Rhodopseudomonas palustris: one gene and its partner. The protein of the gene in region 2 interacts with the protein of the main gene of each other region in a pairwise test. Links are inferred from orthologs where the notes say so. Each region holds a gene or a part of one and is shown on either strand. Other genes may lie near its edges.

Evidence for each region. The genes of interacting proteins can lie anywhere in the genome.
Region 1: the proteins of RPPS3_RS01180 (region 2) and def interact in binary tests that used the Escherichia coli proteins (3 or more experiments, as listed by UniProt). The link is inferred for Rhodopseudomonas palustris from one-to-one orthologs.

What each region holds. Positions count from the first base shown.
Region 1 is NZ_CP019966.1:682,264-689,316, forward strand. The notes cover bases 1,241-4,217. They hold def (peptide deformylase), read left to right. Parts: upstream 1,241-2,453; coding sequence 2,454-2,981; downstream 2,982-4,217. Other genes in these bases: RPPS3_RS03225 (DNA recombination protein RmuC), read right to left, coding at 1,241-2,304; fmt (methionyl-tRNA formyltransferase), read left to right, coding at 3,060-3,995; truA (tRNA pseudouridine(38-40) synthase TruA), read left to right, coding at 4,108-4,217. Outside these bases: RPPS3_RS03220 (AmpG family muropeptide MFS transporter), read right to left, coding at 1-902; more of RPPS3_RS03225, read right to left, coding at 1,102-1,240; more of truA, read left to right, coding at 4,218-4,845; dapE (succinyl-diaminopimelate desuccinylase), read right to left, coding at 4,984-6,147; RPPS3_RS03250 (DUF805 domain-containing protein), read right to left, coding at 6,147-6,620; dapD (2,3,4,5-tetrahydropyridine-2,6-dicarboxylate N-succinyltransferase), read right to left, coding at 6,639-7,053. UniProt on the Escherichia coli protein: Removes the formyl group from the N-terminal Met of newly synthesized proteins. Requires at least a dipeptide for an efficient rate of reaction. N-terminal L-methionine is a prerequisite for activity but the enzyme has broad specificity at other positions.
Region 2 is NZ_CP019966.1:251,962-258,866, forward strand. Bases 2,358-5,186 are described here. They hold RPPS3_RS01180 (aspartate-semialdehyde dehydrogenase), read left to right. Parts: upstream 2,358-3,169; coding sequence 3,170-4,204; downstream 4,205-5,186. Other genes in these bases: RPPS3_RS01175 (hypothetical protein), read right to left, coding at 2,358-3,055; RPPS3_RS01185 (TIGR00645 family protein), read left to right, coding at 4,364-4,921; RPPS3_RS01190 (carbonic anhydrase), read right to left, coding at 5,071-5,186. Also shown: RPPS3_RS01160 (YbfB/YjiJ family MFS transporter), read right to left, coding at 1-201; leuB (3-isopropylmalate dehydrogenase), read left to right, coding at 420-1,532; RPPS3_RS01170 (hypothetical protein), read right to left, coding at 1,702-2,103; more of RPPS3_RS01175, read right to left, coding at 2,246-2,357; more of RPPS3_RS01190, read right to left, coding at 5,187-5,715; RPPS3_RS01195 (HpcH/HpaI aldolase/citrate lyase family protein), read left to right, coding at 5,897-6,775.

The DNA.
Region 1 (7,053 bases), 430 kb from region 2 along the record:
TAGTCGTTGCGGGTGAAGCCGAGGTCGATCACGAAAGGCGCCGTCATGGTGCCGGAGAACGCGTCGGTGAATTTGAACAGCACCACGAAAGCCAGCGCCGCGAATGCATCCTTGCGGCCGAGGAATTCGGAGAATGCGCCGATCGCCGCCTGGGTGACGCGGCGGAATGCGCTCTCGCCGCTGGTTGCAGCTTCGGCTCGCGCCGACTGCTCCGGCTCGGTGGCGAGCAGCGCCGTGACGGTGCCGATCAGCACCATCGCGGCCATCGTCACATAGCCCCACATCCAGGATTCCAGCCGGGTCCGCCCGGTGGATTCGTAGGCGCTGACCAGAAACAGCGCGCCGGCGGTCGAGACCAGCATGCCGATGCGATACGCCGCCACATAGGCGGCCATGCCGGCGGCCTGTTCTTGTTCCGGCAGGCTTTCGACCCTGAAGGCATCGACCACGATGTCCTGGGTGGCCGACGTGGTGGCAACCAGCAGCGCACCGATCGCGACGTAGAGCGGCGACTTCGCCGGGTCCGCGAATGCTAGCACCAGGATGGCGGCGATCAGCAGCAGCTGGGCGAACACCAGCCAGCCGCGGCGCCGGCCGAACGTCCGGGTGAACAGCGGCACGTGCAGCGCGTCGACCAGCGGAGCCCAGATGAATTTCAGCGTGTAGGGTGTGCCGACCAGTGCGAACAGCCCGATGGTGCCGAGATCGACGCCGGATTCGCGCATCCACACCAGCAGCGTCGAACCGGACAGCGCCAGCGGCAGGCCGGAGGAGAAGCCGAGAAACAGCACCACCAGCACCCGCGGCTGCAGATACACCGCCATCGCCTCGCGCCAGCTCGGCTTGGTGACGGCTACTTGCGACGGCGCCTCGGGATTCGACGCGGGATCGGGAGCATTCATGTGTGGTTGGTAGCAGATTCGACGGAAGCCGGGCATCAAAGTCCGTCATCGCCCGGCTTGTCCGGGCGAACCAGTACTCACCATGATTTGTGTGAAGCACGAGGCCATGCTGGACAATGCCGCCGCTGAGCCACGAAGGCTCTGGGATACTGGGTCGCCCGCTTTTGCGGGCGATGACGGCGGGTTGCGTGGCGCGGCCTCAGCTCGGCGCGACTTCGTCAATCTTGAAGGCGCGCGAGGCGAACAGATCGGCGCGGTCGGGTGCCAACGAAGCTTCGGGGGCAGGGGTCGATGCGGACTCGGCGGCCGAGTCGCTGAAGTCGAGCTCCTCGATCCGAGCGGCGCGGCGCTCGATCTTGTCGGCGGAGATCAGGATCTGGCGGACGTCGTCGGTGACTTGGCCGAAATGGGTCTGCAGTTTGGTGACGCGCTCGCGCAAGCGCGCCAGATCGTCACCGAGACTGAGCACCTCGGTGCGGATCTGATCGGCGGCGTCGCGCATCCGTGCGTCTTTGAGGATCTGCTGCATCACCTGGATCGCCAGCATCAGCAGCGACGGCGACACCAGCACGACGCGGGCCCGGTAGGCCTTCTGGATCACGTCGTCGAAGCCGTCGTGGATCTCCGCATAGACCGACTCCGACGGCACGAACATCAGCGCGGTGTCCTGGGTCTCGCCCGGGATCAGGTATTTGGACGCGATGTCGTCGACATGGCGCATCACGTCGGTGCGCAGCCGCTGCGCGGCGGCCTTCTTGGCTTCTTCGGTGGTCGCCTCGCGCAGCGCCGTCACCGCTTCCAGCGGAAACTTGGCGTCGATGCACAGCGGCCGCTGATCCGGCAGCAGCACCACGCAGTCCGGCCGTTTGCCGGTCGACAGCGTGTATTGGAACGCGAACGAGCCCTTCGGCAGCCCGTCCTGCACGATCGTTTCCATCCGCGCCTGGCCGAACGCGCCACGTGCCTGCTTGTTGGCGAGCACGTCGCGCAGGGTCGTCACTTGGTCGGTCAGTTCGGTGAGGTTGTCATGGGCGCGGTCGATGATGCCGAGCCGCTCGTGCAGCGCTTGCAGGCTCTGCATGGTGTAACGGGTCGATTGGGTCAGCGACTGGCCGAACCGGTGGGTGACGCTGTCGAGCCGTTCGCTCATCGCCCGCGCCATTTCGGCCTGACGGCCGGCAAGCGCCCGGCCCATCGCATCGACCCGGCCGTTGGCCTCGTGCTGGGCCCGCATCAACACCGCCAGCCGCTGATCGATCTCCGCGGTCCGCCGCGCGGCGCTGCCGCGGGCGACCAATATGGCGATGATCGCGAGCAGGGCCAGCGCGAGTGCGGCGAAAGCTACGGCGGCCATGCCGAGGCTGACGGGCACTTCGCCGAGCCTGAACAGAATCTGGTCCATCGCCGCCGGTGTAGCAGATTGCACAGCCATCAAGAACGAAGATAGAACGCGACGCTGAACAGACCTTTAAGGCAGGCCGCGCCGAAAGTGGCAGAAGCTCCGGTCGGTCCCGGATTGACCGCAACGTCGGCGCCGCTTAAATCGCCGCCATGGCCCTACGCGAAATCATCATTCTGCCCGACAAACGGCTGCGCGAGATCTCCAAGCCCGTCACCGAGGTGACGACCGAGATCCGCAAGCTCGCCGACGACATGTTCGAGAGCATGTACGAGGCCCCCGGAATCGGGCTGGCGGCGATCCAGATCGCCGAGCCGGTGCGGCTGATCACGATGGATATCGTCCGCAAGGAAGGCGACGGCAAAAGCGATCCGCGCGCCTTCATCAATCCGGAGATCATCGGCGCCTCGTCGGACATGAACGTCTACGAGGAGGGCTGCCTGTCGATCCCGGAATACTACGCCGAGGTCGAACGGCCGAAGACGGTCCGGATCCGCTACACCGACCTCGACGGCAACGTTAAGGAAGAGGACGCCGACGGCCTGTTCGCGACCTGCATCCAGCACGAGATCGACCATCTCAACGGCGTGCTGTTCGTCGATCACCTGTCGAAGCTGAAGCGCGCGATGGTGATCCGCAAGTTCGAGAAGGCTGCCAAGCGCGGCATTAAATACGTCTGAGCGTGCGCGCAGGTGATCGGCCGACGCGTTGCGACGCTCGGCCCTCCGTCGCCCAGACCTGTCCGGGACTCTGACGCCATGCCGCTTCGCCTCGTCTTCATGGGAACGCCCGAGTTCGCGGTACCGACGCTGCTGGCTCTGGCGGCCCATGGCCACGACATCGCTGCGGTTTATACGCGCGAGCCGAAGCCGGCCGGTCGGGGCATGAAGCTGCAGGAGACGCCGGTTGCGCTCGCCGCGCACCGGCTGCAGGCGCCCGTGTTGACTCCAAAGACGCTGCGCACCGATGAGGCGCTGGCGAACTTCCGCGCCCACGAGGCGGATGCGGCCGTCGTCGTCGCTTATGGCATGATCCTGCCGCAGGCCATTCTCGATGCGCCCGAGCTCGGCTGCTACAATTTGCATGGCTCGCTGCTGCCGCGCTGGCGCGGCGCCGCGCCGCTCAATCGTGCCATCATGGCCGGCGACGCTGAGACCGGCGTGATGGTGATGAAAATGGACGCCGGGCTGGACACCGGCGATGTCGCGATGGCCGAGCGGATCGCCATCACCGATGCCATGACGGTCACCGACGTGCATGATCAGCTCGCCCGGCTCGGCGCCGATCTGATGGTGCGGGCGATGGCGGCGCTGGAGCGCGGCGGGCTGCAACTCACCAAACAAAGCGAAGACGGCGTCACCTACGCGGCCAAGATCGACAAAGCCGAAGCCAAGATCGATTTCGCCAAGCCAGCGCGCGCGGTGCTGCGCCACATCCACGGCCTGTCGCCGTTTCCGGGCGCGTGGTGCGAACTGCCGATCGAAGGTCAGCCGGTACGGATCAAGGTGCTGCGCTGCGCGCTCGCCGAGGGGCGTGGCACGCCGGGCGAAGTGATCGGCGATGATCTCACGATTGCTTGCGACGACGGCGCGATCCGAATCGCGCAATTGCAGCGCGCCGGCAAGCAGCCGATGACCGCTGAAGAATTTCTGCGCGGCACGCCGATCGCGAAGGGTGTGCGGGTGGTTGGCTGAGCCTATTGCACAGCGTCATGCGCGGGCTTGACCCGCGCATCCATCCTCGAAACAAATCTCTCTTGAACGATGGATTGCCGGGTCAAGCCCGGCAATGACACCAAATAGGGTCATGCCCCGCTACAAACTCACCATCGAATATGACGGCGCGCCGTTTTGTGGCTGGCAGTTGCAGCCGGCGCTGCCGTCGGTGCAGGGCGCACTGGAGGCGGCAGCGCTGGCGACCTGCGGCGAGGCCGTGCGGGTGCATGGCGCCGGCCGCACCGATGCCGGTGTCCATGCGCTGGGGCAGGTCGCGCATGTTGATATTCCGAAGCCGTTCCGCGCCGACAAGCTCCGCGACGCGCTGAACGCCCATCTGCGTCCCAACCCGGTTGCTGTGCTGGCGGCCGAAATTGTGCCGGACACATTCGAAGCGCGGTTCTCGGCCGTGAGGCGGCATTATCGCTATCGCATTGCCAACCGCCGCTCCAACCTGGCGCTCGACATCGGCAAAGTGTGGCGAGTGCCGAAGCCACTCGATACCGACGCGATGCACCGTGCTGCGCAGGTGCTGATCGGCAAGCACGACTTCACCACCTTCCGCGACACCGAGTGTCAGGCCGCCTCGCCCGAAAAGACCCTCGATGTGCTCGATGTGATCCGGAACGGCGATGCGGTCGATATCGTCACCAATGCCCGCTCCTACCTGCACAGTCAGGTGCGCTCGATGGTCGGTTCGCTGGTCTGGGTCGGCGAAGGCCGCTGGACCGCGGACGACCTCGCCGCGGCGCTCGCCGCGCGGAAGCGCGCTGCCTGCGGCCCGGTCGCGCCGCCAGAGGGGCTGTATTTGATGCAGGTGGATTACTAAGCGGTGCGGCTGTCATTCCGGGGCGCGCGTGAAACGCGCGAACCCGGAATCCCGATGTTGTAGCGAACGTAACGGTGCCTTGAATCTCGGGATTCCGGGTTGGCGAGCTGTGCTCGCGCCCCGGAATGACGGGGAGGGTCAGGCGAAATATCTCTCCAGCACGCCGCGATAGATTGCGGTGAGCTTGTCGAGGTCGCTGACCGGCGTGCGTTCGTCGATCTGGTGCATGGTCTGGCCGACCAGGCCGAATTCCACAACCGGGCAGTACTTGGCGATGAATCGTGCGTCGGAGGTGCCGCCGCCGGTGTTGAGATCGGGGTTGCGGCCAGTCACTTCGGCGATCGCGGCGCCGACCAGATCGGTAAAGGCGCCGGGCTTGGTGACGAACACGTCGGCGTTGGACGGCAACCATTCGATCCGGGCGCGGATGCGGTTGCCGCAGGCGGCCGCCAGCCGCTGCTCGACCAGCGCCTTCAGCGTCTCCTGGGTGTGGTGATCGTTGAAGCGGATGTTGAACTTGGCGCGCGCCTGTGCCGGGATCACGTTAGTGGCGGTATTGCCGACATCGACCGAGGTGAATTCCAGGTTGGATGGCTGGAATTGCGCCGAGCCAGCATCGAGCGGCTCGTCGCTCAGCGCGGTAATCAGCCTGGCGATGTCCGGCACCGGATTGGCGGCGCGGTGCGGATAGGCGACGTGGCCCTGGACGCCATCGACGATCAGCACACCGGATTGCGAGCCGCGGCGGCCGATCTTGATGGTGTCGCCGATCGCCTCGACATTGCTCGGCTCGCCGACGATGCAGTGATCGAATTGTTCGCCGCGCTCGGCTGCCCATTGCAGCAGCTTGACGGTGCCGTTGACCGCGACGTCTTCCTCGTCGCCGGTGATCAGGAACGAGATCGAGCCCTTTGGCTTGCCGCCGATCGCCGCCAGATAGTCCAGCGTCGCCGCCACCGCGCAGGCGACTCCGCCCTTCATGTCGACCGCACCGCGGCCGTACAGCAGGCCGTCTGCCACGTCGCCGGCAAATGCGCCGTGAGTCCAGGCGCTGGCTTCACCTGGCGGCACCACATCGGTGTGGCCGGCAAAGCAAAGATGCGGCGCGCCGTCGCCGACCCGCGCATACAGATTGTCGATGTCGGCGGTGCCCGGCTCCGAGAAGGTGACGCGATGCACGGTGAAACCTGCGCCCTTGAGCAGCGTCTCCAACACATCGAGTGCGCCGGCGTCCGCCGGAGTTACCGAGGGGCAGCGCAGCAGGTCCTGGGCGATCGAAAGCGCAGTCGGAGTCGAGGTCATCAGGTCAGCGTGCCTTGCGGCTCCAGAGGATCGGGGCCGTATTGATTAGGACCGCGGGTGCCGCGCAGGCAGCCGAGTTCGACGAAGCCCCAGATCGCGATGCCGAGCCCGATCAGTGCCAGCACCAGGCTGACGGGGCTGTCTTCCATGGTCTGGTTGGAGCCGCCAAGCAGGCTCGGGCCGAACCAGAACAGCAGAATCCACCAGCCGCTCTTGTCGCGGTCGTGCAGTCGTTTGACGCCGGTGGCGAGGCCCGACCAGGTGGCGGCAAGGCCGAGTGCGATCGCGATCAACCAGATCAGGAGCGCGCCGCCGGCGAAGCGGAACAGCTGCTCGGGATCGACGCCGCCGAGCCAGGCGATGGCCAGCACGGTGAACACCATCCAGGCGGCGACGTAGATCAGTCCGACCAGCCAGTATTTGGCGCGATTGATCCGGCCTCGAAAGCTGAAGAACAGCGTGGTCCAGTCCATTCGCGCCTCCTACAGGTGTCAGTCCCGCAGCAACTCGTTGATCGAGGTCTTGGAGCGAGTGCGCTCGTCGACGCGCTTGACGATCACTGCGCAGGCGGTGGCCGGGCCGGGGGCGCCGTTCTTCATCGGCTTGCCGGGCAGGGTGCCGGGCACCAGCACGGCATATTCTGGCACTTCGCCGACAAAGATTTCGCCGGTCTCGCGGTCGACGATCTTGGTCGAGGCGCCGAGGAAAACACCCATCGCCAGCACCGCACCCTTGCGGACGATCACGCCCTCGGCGACTTCGGAACGGGCACCGATGAAGCAGTCGTCCTCGATGATCACCGGGCCGGCCTGCAGCGGCTCGAGCACGCCGCCGATGCCGGCGCCGCCCGAGATATGGACGCGCTTGCCGATCTGGGCGCAGGAGCCGACGGTCGCCCAGGTGTCG
Region 2 (6,905 bases):
GGCCAGGTAGCCGGCCGCATTGATGGTGTTCATGAATCCGGCCGCCGAATACGACCAGCCGAGGCTGTCGCGCATGTCGGGCAGCAGCAGCGAATAGGCGAAACGGCCGATGCCGAGCCCCACGGTCGGCGCAAGCGACAGGATCAGGATCAGGCGCGCGGGATGAGCGGGCGCCGCCTCGGTGCGGTCGAGCAGGGTCAAGGAAGGTCTCCGGCACGGTCATTGTGACAGCGAATGCGCCCCACCCGCAACACGCACCGGCGGCAACACTGTCTTGCCAAGCCCGCACCGGCGATCTAGCACTCGGCCCGCGAATTCATTTCTTCCTGTCATGCCCGGGCTTGACCCGGGCATCCATCCTTCTCGAAACGATGGATCGCCGGGTCGAGCCCGGCGATGACGCTTGCAAGGACCCGATCATGGCAACGCACAATCTGCTTCTTCTTCCCGGCGACGGCATCGGCACCGAAGTGATGGCCGAGGTCAGCCGGCTGATCGACTGGCTCAACAAGGCCGGCATTGCCAGCTTCGAGACCGAGCACGGCCTGGTCGGCGGCGCCGCCTATGACGCCGACAAGGTCGCGATCACCGACGCCACCATGGCGCTGGCGCAAGCCTCCGACGCGGTGATCTTCGGCGCGGTCGGCGGCCCGAAGTGGGACGGCGTACCGTACGACGCACGCCCCGAAGCCGGCCTGCTGCGGCTGCGCAAGGATCTCGGGCTGTTCGCCAATCTGCGGCCGGCGGTGTGCTACCCGGCGCTGGCGGATTCCTCGAGCCTGAAGCGCGACGTGGTCGAAGGCCTCGACATCATGATCGTCCGCGAACTGACCGGCGGCGTGTATTTCGGCGAGCCGAAGACCATCACCGATCTCGGCAACGGCCAGAAGCGCGCGGTCGACACCCAGGTGTACGACACCTACGAGATCGAGCGGATCGGCCGGGTCGCGTTCGACCTCGCCCGCAAGCGCCGCAACAAGGTCACCTCGATGGAGAAGCGCAACGTCATGAAGACGGGCGTGCTCTGGAACGAAGTGATCACCGCCGTGCACGACCGCGAATACAAGGACGTCCAGCTCGACCACCAGCTCGCCGACTCGGGCGGCATGAACCTCGTGAAGTGGCCGAAGCAGTTCGACGTCATCGTCACCGACAACCTGTTCGGCGACATGCTGTCCGACATCGCCGCGATGCTGACGGGCTCCCTCGGCATGCTGCCGTCGGCCTCGCTCGGCGAACTCGACGCCAAGACCGGCAAGCGCAAGTCGATGTACGAGCCGGTGCATGGCTCGGCGCCCGACATCGCCGGCAAGGGCATGGCAAATCCGGTGGCGATGCTGGCGTCGTTCGGCATGGCGCTGCGCTACTCGCTCGACATGGGCGCGCTCGCCGACAAGCTCGACGAAGCGATCGCCGCGGTGCTGGCCAAGGGCCTGCGCACCGCCGACATCAAGAGCGAAGGCACCACGGTGATCTCGACCTCGCAAATGGGCGAAGCGATCGTCACCGAACTGCAGGCGCTGCACGCCTGACGAACGGTTTTCGCGGGCCTGCTCCGCGAAAACCGTCTCCAAGAAATCCGATGGACTGCCGGGCCAGCCCCGGCGGTCACGTCGAGCTAAAACAAAAAACGCCCGCCGAATTCGGCGGGCGTTTTCGTTTCTGGCGCTGTCGCGGGCGGCGGCAGGTGCCGCGGGCCGATCAGTACAGCGGGAAACCGGTCGGAGAGCCGCCGAGATCGGAGGCCGGATTGAGAGGCCAACGGTCGAGCGGGCGCTGGCCGTTCTCGCGGGCGAACGAGTAGCCCGGCGGGAAGGCGTAGTCGGAGAAGTGGCGTTCGCCCGGCTGCACTTCGGTGCCGGCGTCGAGCCAGGACCGCTTGGTGACGTACACACGTGTGCGGGGGCCGGCCTGATAGACCACGTTCGGGCCGCGGGAGCCGTAGCGGATCTGGTCGGAGGTGCCGTAAACCCGCTTCTTCTTCGGCGCGGCATCGGCATTGCTGACGCCGATCACGGCGACGGCGGCTGCCGCGAGCAGCACCGGCAACAGTCTGGCGGCAGTGGATTTCACGAACATCGGGGTCCCCATCGGCAGGCGCATTCCAGGTTCGTCCTTTGTAGCCGCCGCCGCACACCGGCCACAAGATCAATCCGGCAACACCGGCCGACAATCATTCAATCCGGCCGTCGCCAAAATGTTGCATCAACTCCAGGGCGTTACGCCGCCCCGACAGGTCTCCAGCTCATAGCCGGCCGCGCAGCGACGGGTCCTGCGGACCGGTCAGCCAGTCGGCGGACGCCGCCGAAGCCGCGGACTGATTCGGCCCACAGCTGCCGCGCCGCAGCTCGGCCTGGGCAAACGCCGCGGCCGTCGCCGCATCACCGCTCAGCAGCACCAGCCGGTCGAGCAGACAAGCCACCGCGGCCCGACGCTGCGGCGCGGTGTCGCCGCGGCAGGAGAAGCCGGAAATCCGCAAGCTCGCGACATCGATCGCTTTGACGAAGCCCAGACAAGAACCGGCCGGACGGTCGCTGCCAGCAAGGCTGAACAGCGGCATCGGGCCGAACTTGGTGTCGATCACGCCGGCGGTCTCGATCGTCGCGGTCCCGCCCGGGTCCATCCGGGCCGCCAGAGCGGCTTCGGCCGTGGCGCGGGACGTCTCACGACCGACCCGGTAGATCTCGATCTCGGCCGCCACCGGCTCGCCTGGCGTAGCGAGGCGCAGGATGTCTTTGCGTCCGCCATCCGGGTGATGCAGGATTTCGGTGGTCTCGGTCTTGCCCGGCCAATCGAGCTGACTGAGCGCGTAGGCCGGCTGCGACCGCGTCGCCACGCTCCAGCCCGGGCCGGCCTCTGCGGTGGTCGCCGCGGTGATCGCGGCGTCGGTCAGCGGATTGGCGGTGTAGAATACAATCAGGCCGATCAGCGCCAGCGCGCCCACATAGGCCATCACCCGCAATACCGCGTCACGGCACTCGTCGACGAAGCTATCCAGCGCCGGATGAATCCGGTGCCGGGAGGCTGCGGCGCGGAGGGCTGGGGTGCTTCGCATTGCGTGGGCTCGAACGGGTATTACGTTGTGTCCGAGGCGTTTCTCGCATAGAAGCGCTGACTTCTCCTTGCTGCGGCATGCCGCAGCGGAGCAAATTCCTTCGGAGAGTGAACGATGGGTTACAAAGTCGCGGTAGTGGGTGCGACCGGCAATGTCGGGCGTGAGATGCTCGCCATTCTGGACGAACGCAAGTTCCCGGCCGACGAGGTGGTGGCGCTGGCATCGCGCCGCTCGGTCGGCGTCGAGGTGAGCTACGGCGACAAAACCCTGAAATGCAAGGCGCTCGAGCACTACGACTTCAGCGACGTCGACATCTGCCTGATGTCGGCGGGCGGCAGCGTGTCGACCGAATGGTCGCCAAAGATCGGTGCGCAGGGCGCGGTGGTGATCGATAATTCCAGCGCGTGGCGGATGGATCCGGACGTGCCGCTGATCGTTCCGGAAGTGAACGCCGCGGCCGCCGCCGGCTTCACCAAGAAGAACATCATCGCCAACCCGAACTGCTCGACCGCGCAGCTCGTCGTGGCGCTGAAGCCGCTGCACGATGCCGCCAAGATCAAGCGCGTCGTGGTATCGACCTATCAGTCGGTGTCGGGCGCCGGCAAGGATGCGATGGACGAGCTGTTCTCGCAGACCAAGGCCGTCTACACCAACGACGAGCTGGTGAATAAGAAATTCCCGAAGCGGATCGCCTTCAACCTCATCCCGCAGATCGACGTCTTCATGGAAGACGGCTTTACCAAGGAAGAGTGGAAGATGGTGGTCGAGACTAAGAAGATCCTCGACCCCAAGATCAAACTGACCGCGACCTGCGTGCGCGTGCCGGTGTTCGTCAGCCATTCCGAAGCGGTCAACATCGAGTTCGAGAACCCGATCACCGCCGACGAGGCTCGCGAAATCCTGCGCAAGGCGCCGGGCTGCCTGGTGATCGACAAGCACGAGCCGGGCGGCTACGTCACGCCGTACGAAGCCGCCGGTGAGGACGCCACCTACATCAGCCGCATCCGCGAAGATGCGACGGTGGACAACGGCCTGGTGCTGTGGTGCGTCTCAGACAACCTGCGCAAGGGCGCGGCGCTGAACGCGATTCAGATCGCCGAAGTGCTGATCAACCGCAAGCTGATCACCGCCAAGAAGCAGGCGGCGTAATATCAGGCAGCCTGCGCGAACCGCGCGGTTCGCTTTGCTCGAAATCAACAATGGCCGGGGCTCGCCCCGGCCATTGGCGTATCAGGGCCATGATCGGTACTGACGAAGTCACGGCGAGACGCTAGGCTGTTTTCCGCTTCACCAGCCTTGATGCGTGCCATGACCGATCAACCTCATCCTGCAAAATCCCGCGCGCCCGGCAGCCGGGTCGAGCGCGGCTTCGAGACCGTGCTGTTCAACAGCCGCTGGCTGATGGCGCCGTTCTATTTCGGCCTCGTCATCAGCCTCGCGGTGCTGCTCTACAAATTCGTGATGCTGCTGTACGAATTCATCGTGCACGCCACGATCGCGAAGGAAGCCGATATCATCCTCGGCGTGCTCAGCCTGATCGACGTGTCGCTGACGGGCAATCTGGTGCTGATCGTGGTGTTCTCCGGCTACGAGAACTTCGTGTCGCGGATCGATCCCGGCAATCACCCGGACTGGCCGGAGTGGATGACCAAGGTCGATTTCGCCGGGCTGAAACAGAAGCTGCTGGCTTCGATCGTCGCGATCTCGGCGATCCAGGTGCTGAAAGCGTTCATGAACATCGACAGCTACGACCAGACCAAGCTCGCCTGGCTGGTCGGCATCCATCTGGTGTTCGTCGCCTCGACGCTGATCCTTGCGCTGTCGGACCGGCTCGGTCATCACGCCGACGACAAAGGCGGCCATTAGCCGCCTTCCGCTAGGCTACTTCCCGACACAGCGTCATGCGCGGGCCTGACCCGCGCATCCATCCCGCGCGCACCGCGGTGAAGAGAGCCAAGAGCTGTCACGACGCGACGGATTTCCGAGCCGAGACCGGCGATGGCGTCGCGCCCGCCTCACACCACCTTCACGGCCGGCACAAACTGCTTGCTCTCCTGATCGAGCACGAACAGATCGCCGTCGGCGACGCCGAAATAGGCGCCGTGGAGTTGCAGCTTGCCGCGCTCGACCAGGATCTTGACGCAGGGGAATGTCATCAGGTTCTCGATGCTGCGGAACACCGCCGCCTTTTCGATCCGGGTGCGGAAGTCCTGCACGGTTTCGTGGTCGCGCTTTTCGACCACTTCGCCAGGCTTGGTGAACATCTGCATCCAGCGGCCGATGAAGTCGCTTTCGGTCAGCGGCGGGGTCTTGTCGGTGAACGCCTTGATGCCGCCGCACAGCGCGTGGCCGAGCACCACGATGTGCTTCACCCTCAACACCTGCACGGCGAACTCCAGCGCCGCCGAGACGCCGTGGGCGCCGCCGTCCGGCTCGTACACCGGCACCAGATTGGCGACATTGCGCACCACGAACATTTCGCCCGGTCCGGCGTCGAAGATCACCTCCGGCGAGACCCGGCTGTCGCAGCAGCCGATCAGCATCACTTCCGGCGACTGACCGCGCTCGGAGAGTTCGCGGAAGCGGCTCTGCTCGGTCGGCAGCCGCTGCGTCCGGAACGCCTCGTAACCGTCGATCAGTGACTTCGGAAAGGATGTCATCGGCGCAGTTCCCTCCTTCGGGGTGCGGGGGTGAGGCGCGTCAGCGAACGATACCGACGTCACAACGCGCGCGGCCTGATGCCGCTCGCATAATCACAGGACGGGTCCGCGAACAAGCCTTCCGACCGGATGATACAGATGCTATCGGCTCGGACGTTTTTATGACGCCGAAGGGGGAACCATGATTCGACCGCGCCGCAGCCTGTTGTTCATGCCGGGATCGAACGCGCGGGCGCTTGAAAAGGCCCGGCTGCTGCCCGCCGACGGCCTGATCCTGGACCTCGAAGACGCGGTGGCGCCGGACGCCAAGGATACGGCGCGCGATCAGATCGCCACGGCGGTGGCCGCCAAGGGCTACGGCAAGCGCGAGATCCTGGTGCGGATCAACGCCCTCGACACCGCGTGGTGGCAGGACGACATCGCAATGGCGGCGAAGGCGGGGCCGGACGGCATTCTGGTGCCGAAGGTCTCGACCATCGAAGACATCGCCACCGTCGGCAACAAGCTCGCCGAGCTCGGCGCCGATCCATCGATCCGGGTCTGGATCATGATCGAGACCGCGCGCGGCGTGCTGCACGCCGAAGAGCTGGCGGCTCAGAAGCAGGATCCGAAGTCGCGTCTGGAAGGCTTCGTGTTCGGCCCGAACGACATTTCCCGCGAAACCGGGATCCGGATGCTGCCCGGCCGCTCCACCATGCTGTCGATGATCACGCATTGCGTGCTCGCCGCTCGCGTCCACGGCCTGATCGCGCTCGACGGTCCCTATAGCGACATCGGCAATGTCGATGGTCTCTCGGAAGAGTGCGCGCAGGCCCGCGATCTCGGCTTCGACGGCAAGACCCTGATCCACCCCGGCCAGATCGACGCCTGCAACGCGGCCTTCACGCCGCCGCCTGATGACGTCGCCCAGGCCCGCAAGATCCTGGCGGCGTTCGAGCGGCCGGAGAACCAGGGCCGCGGCGCGATCCAGCTCGATGGCCGCATGGTCGAACGCCTGCACGCCGAAATTGCCAAGAAGACGATCGCGATCGCCGATGCGATCGAAACGGCGGGCCACTAAGCGCCAGGGACATCACTCAGTCGGGCGTCATTCCGGGGCGCGAGCGATAGCTCGCGAACCTGGAATCCCGAGATTGTTGTGCGACCGGCGGTGCTTTGAACGTCGAGATTCCGGGTCCGCCGCTTCGCGG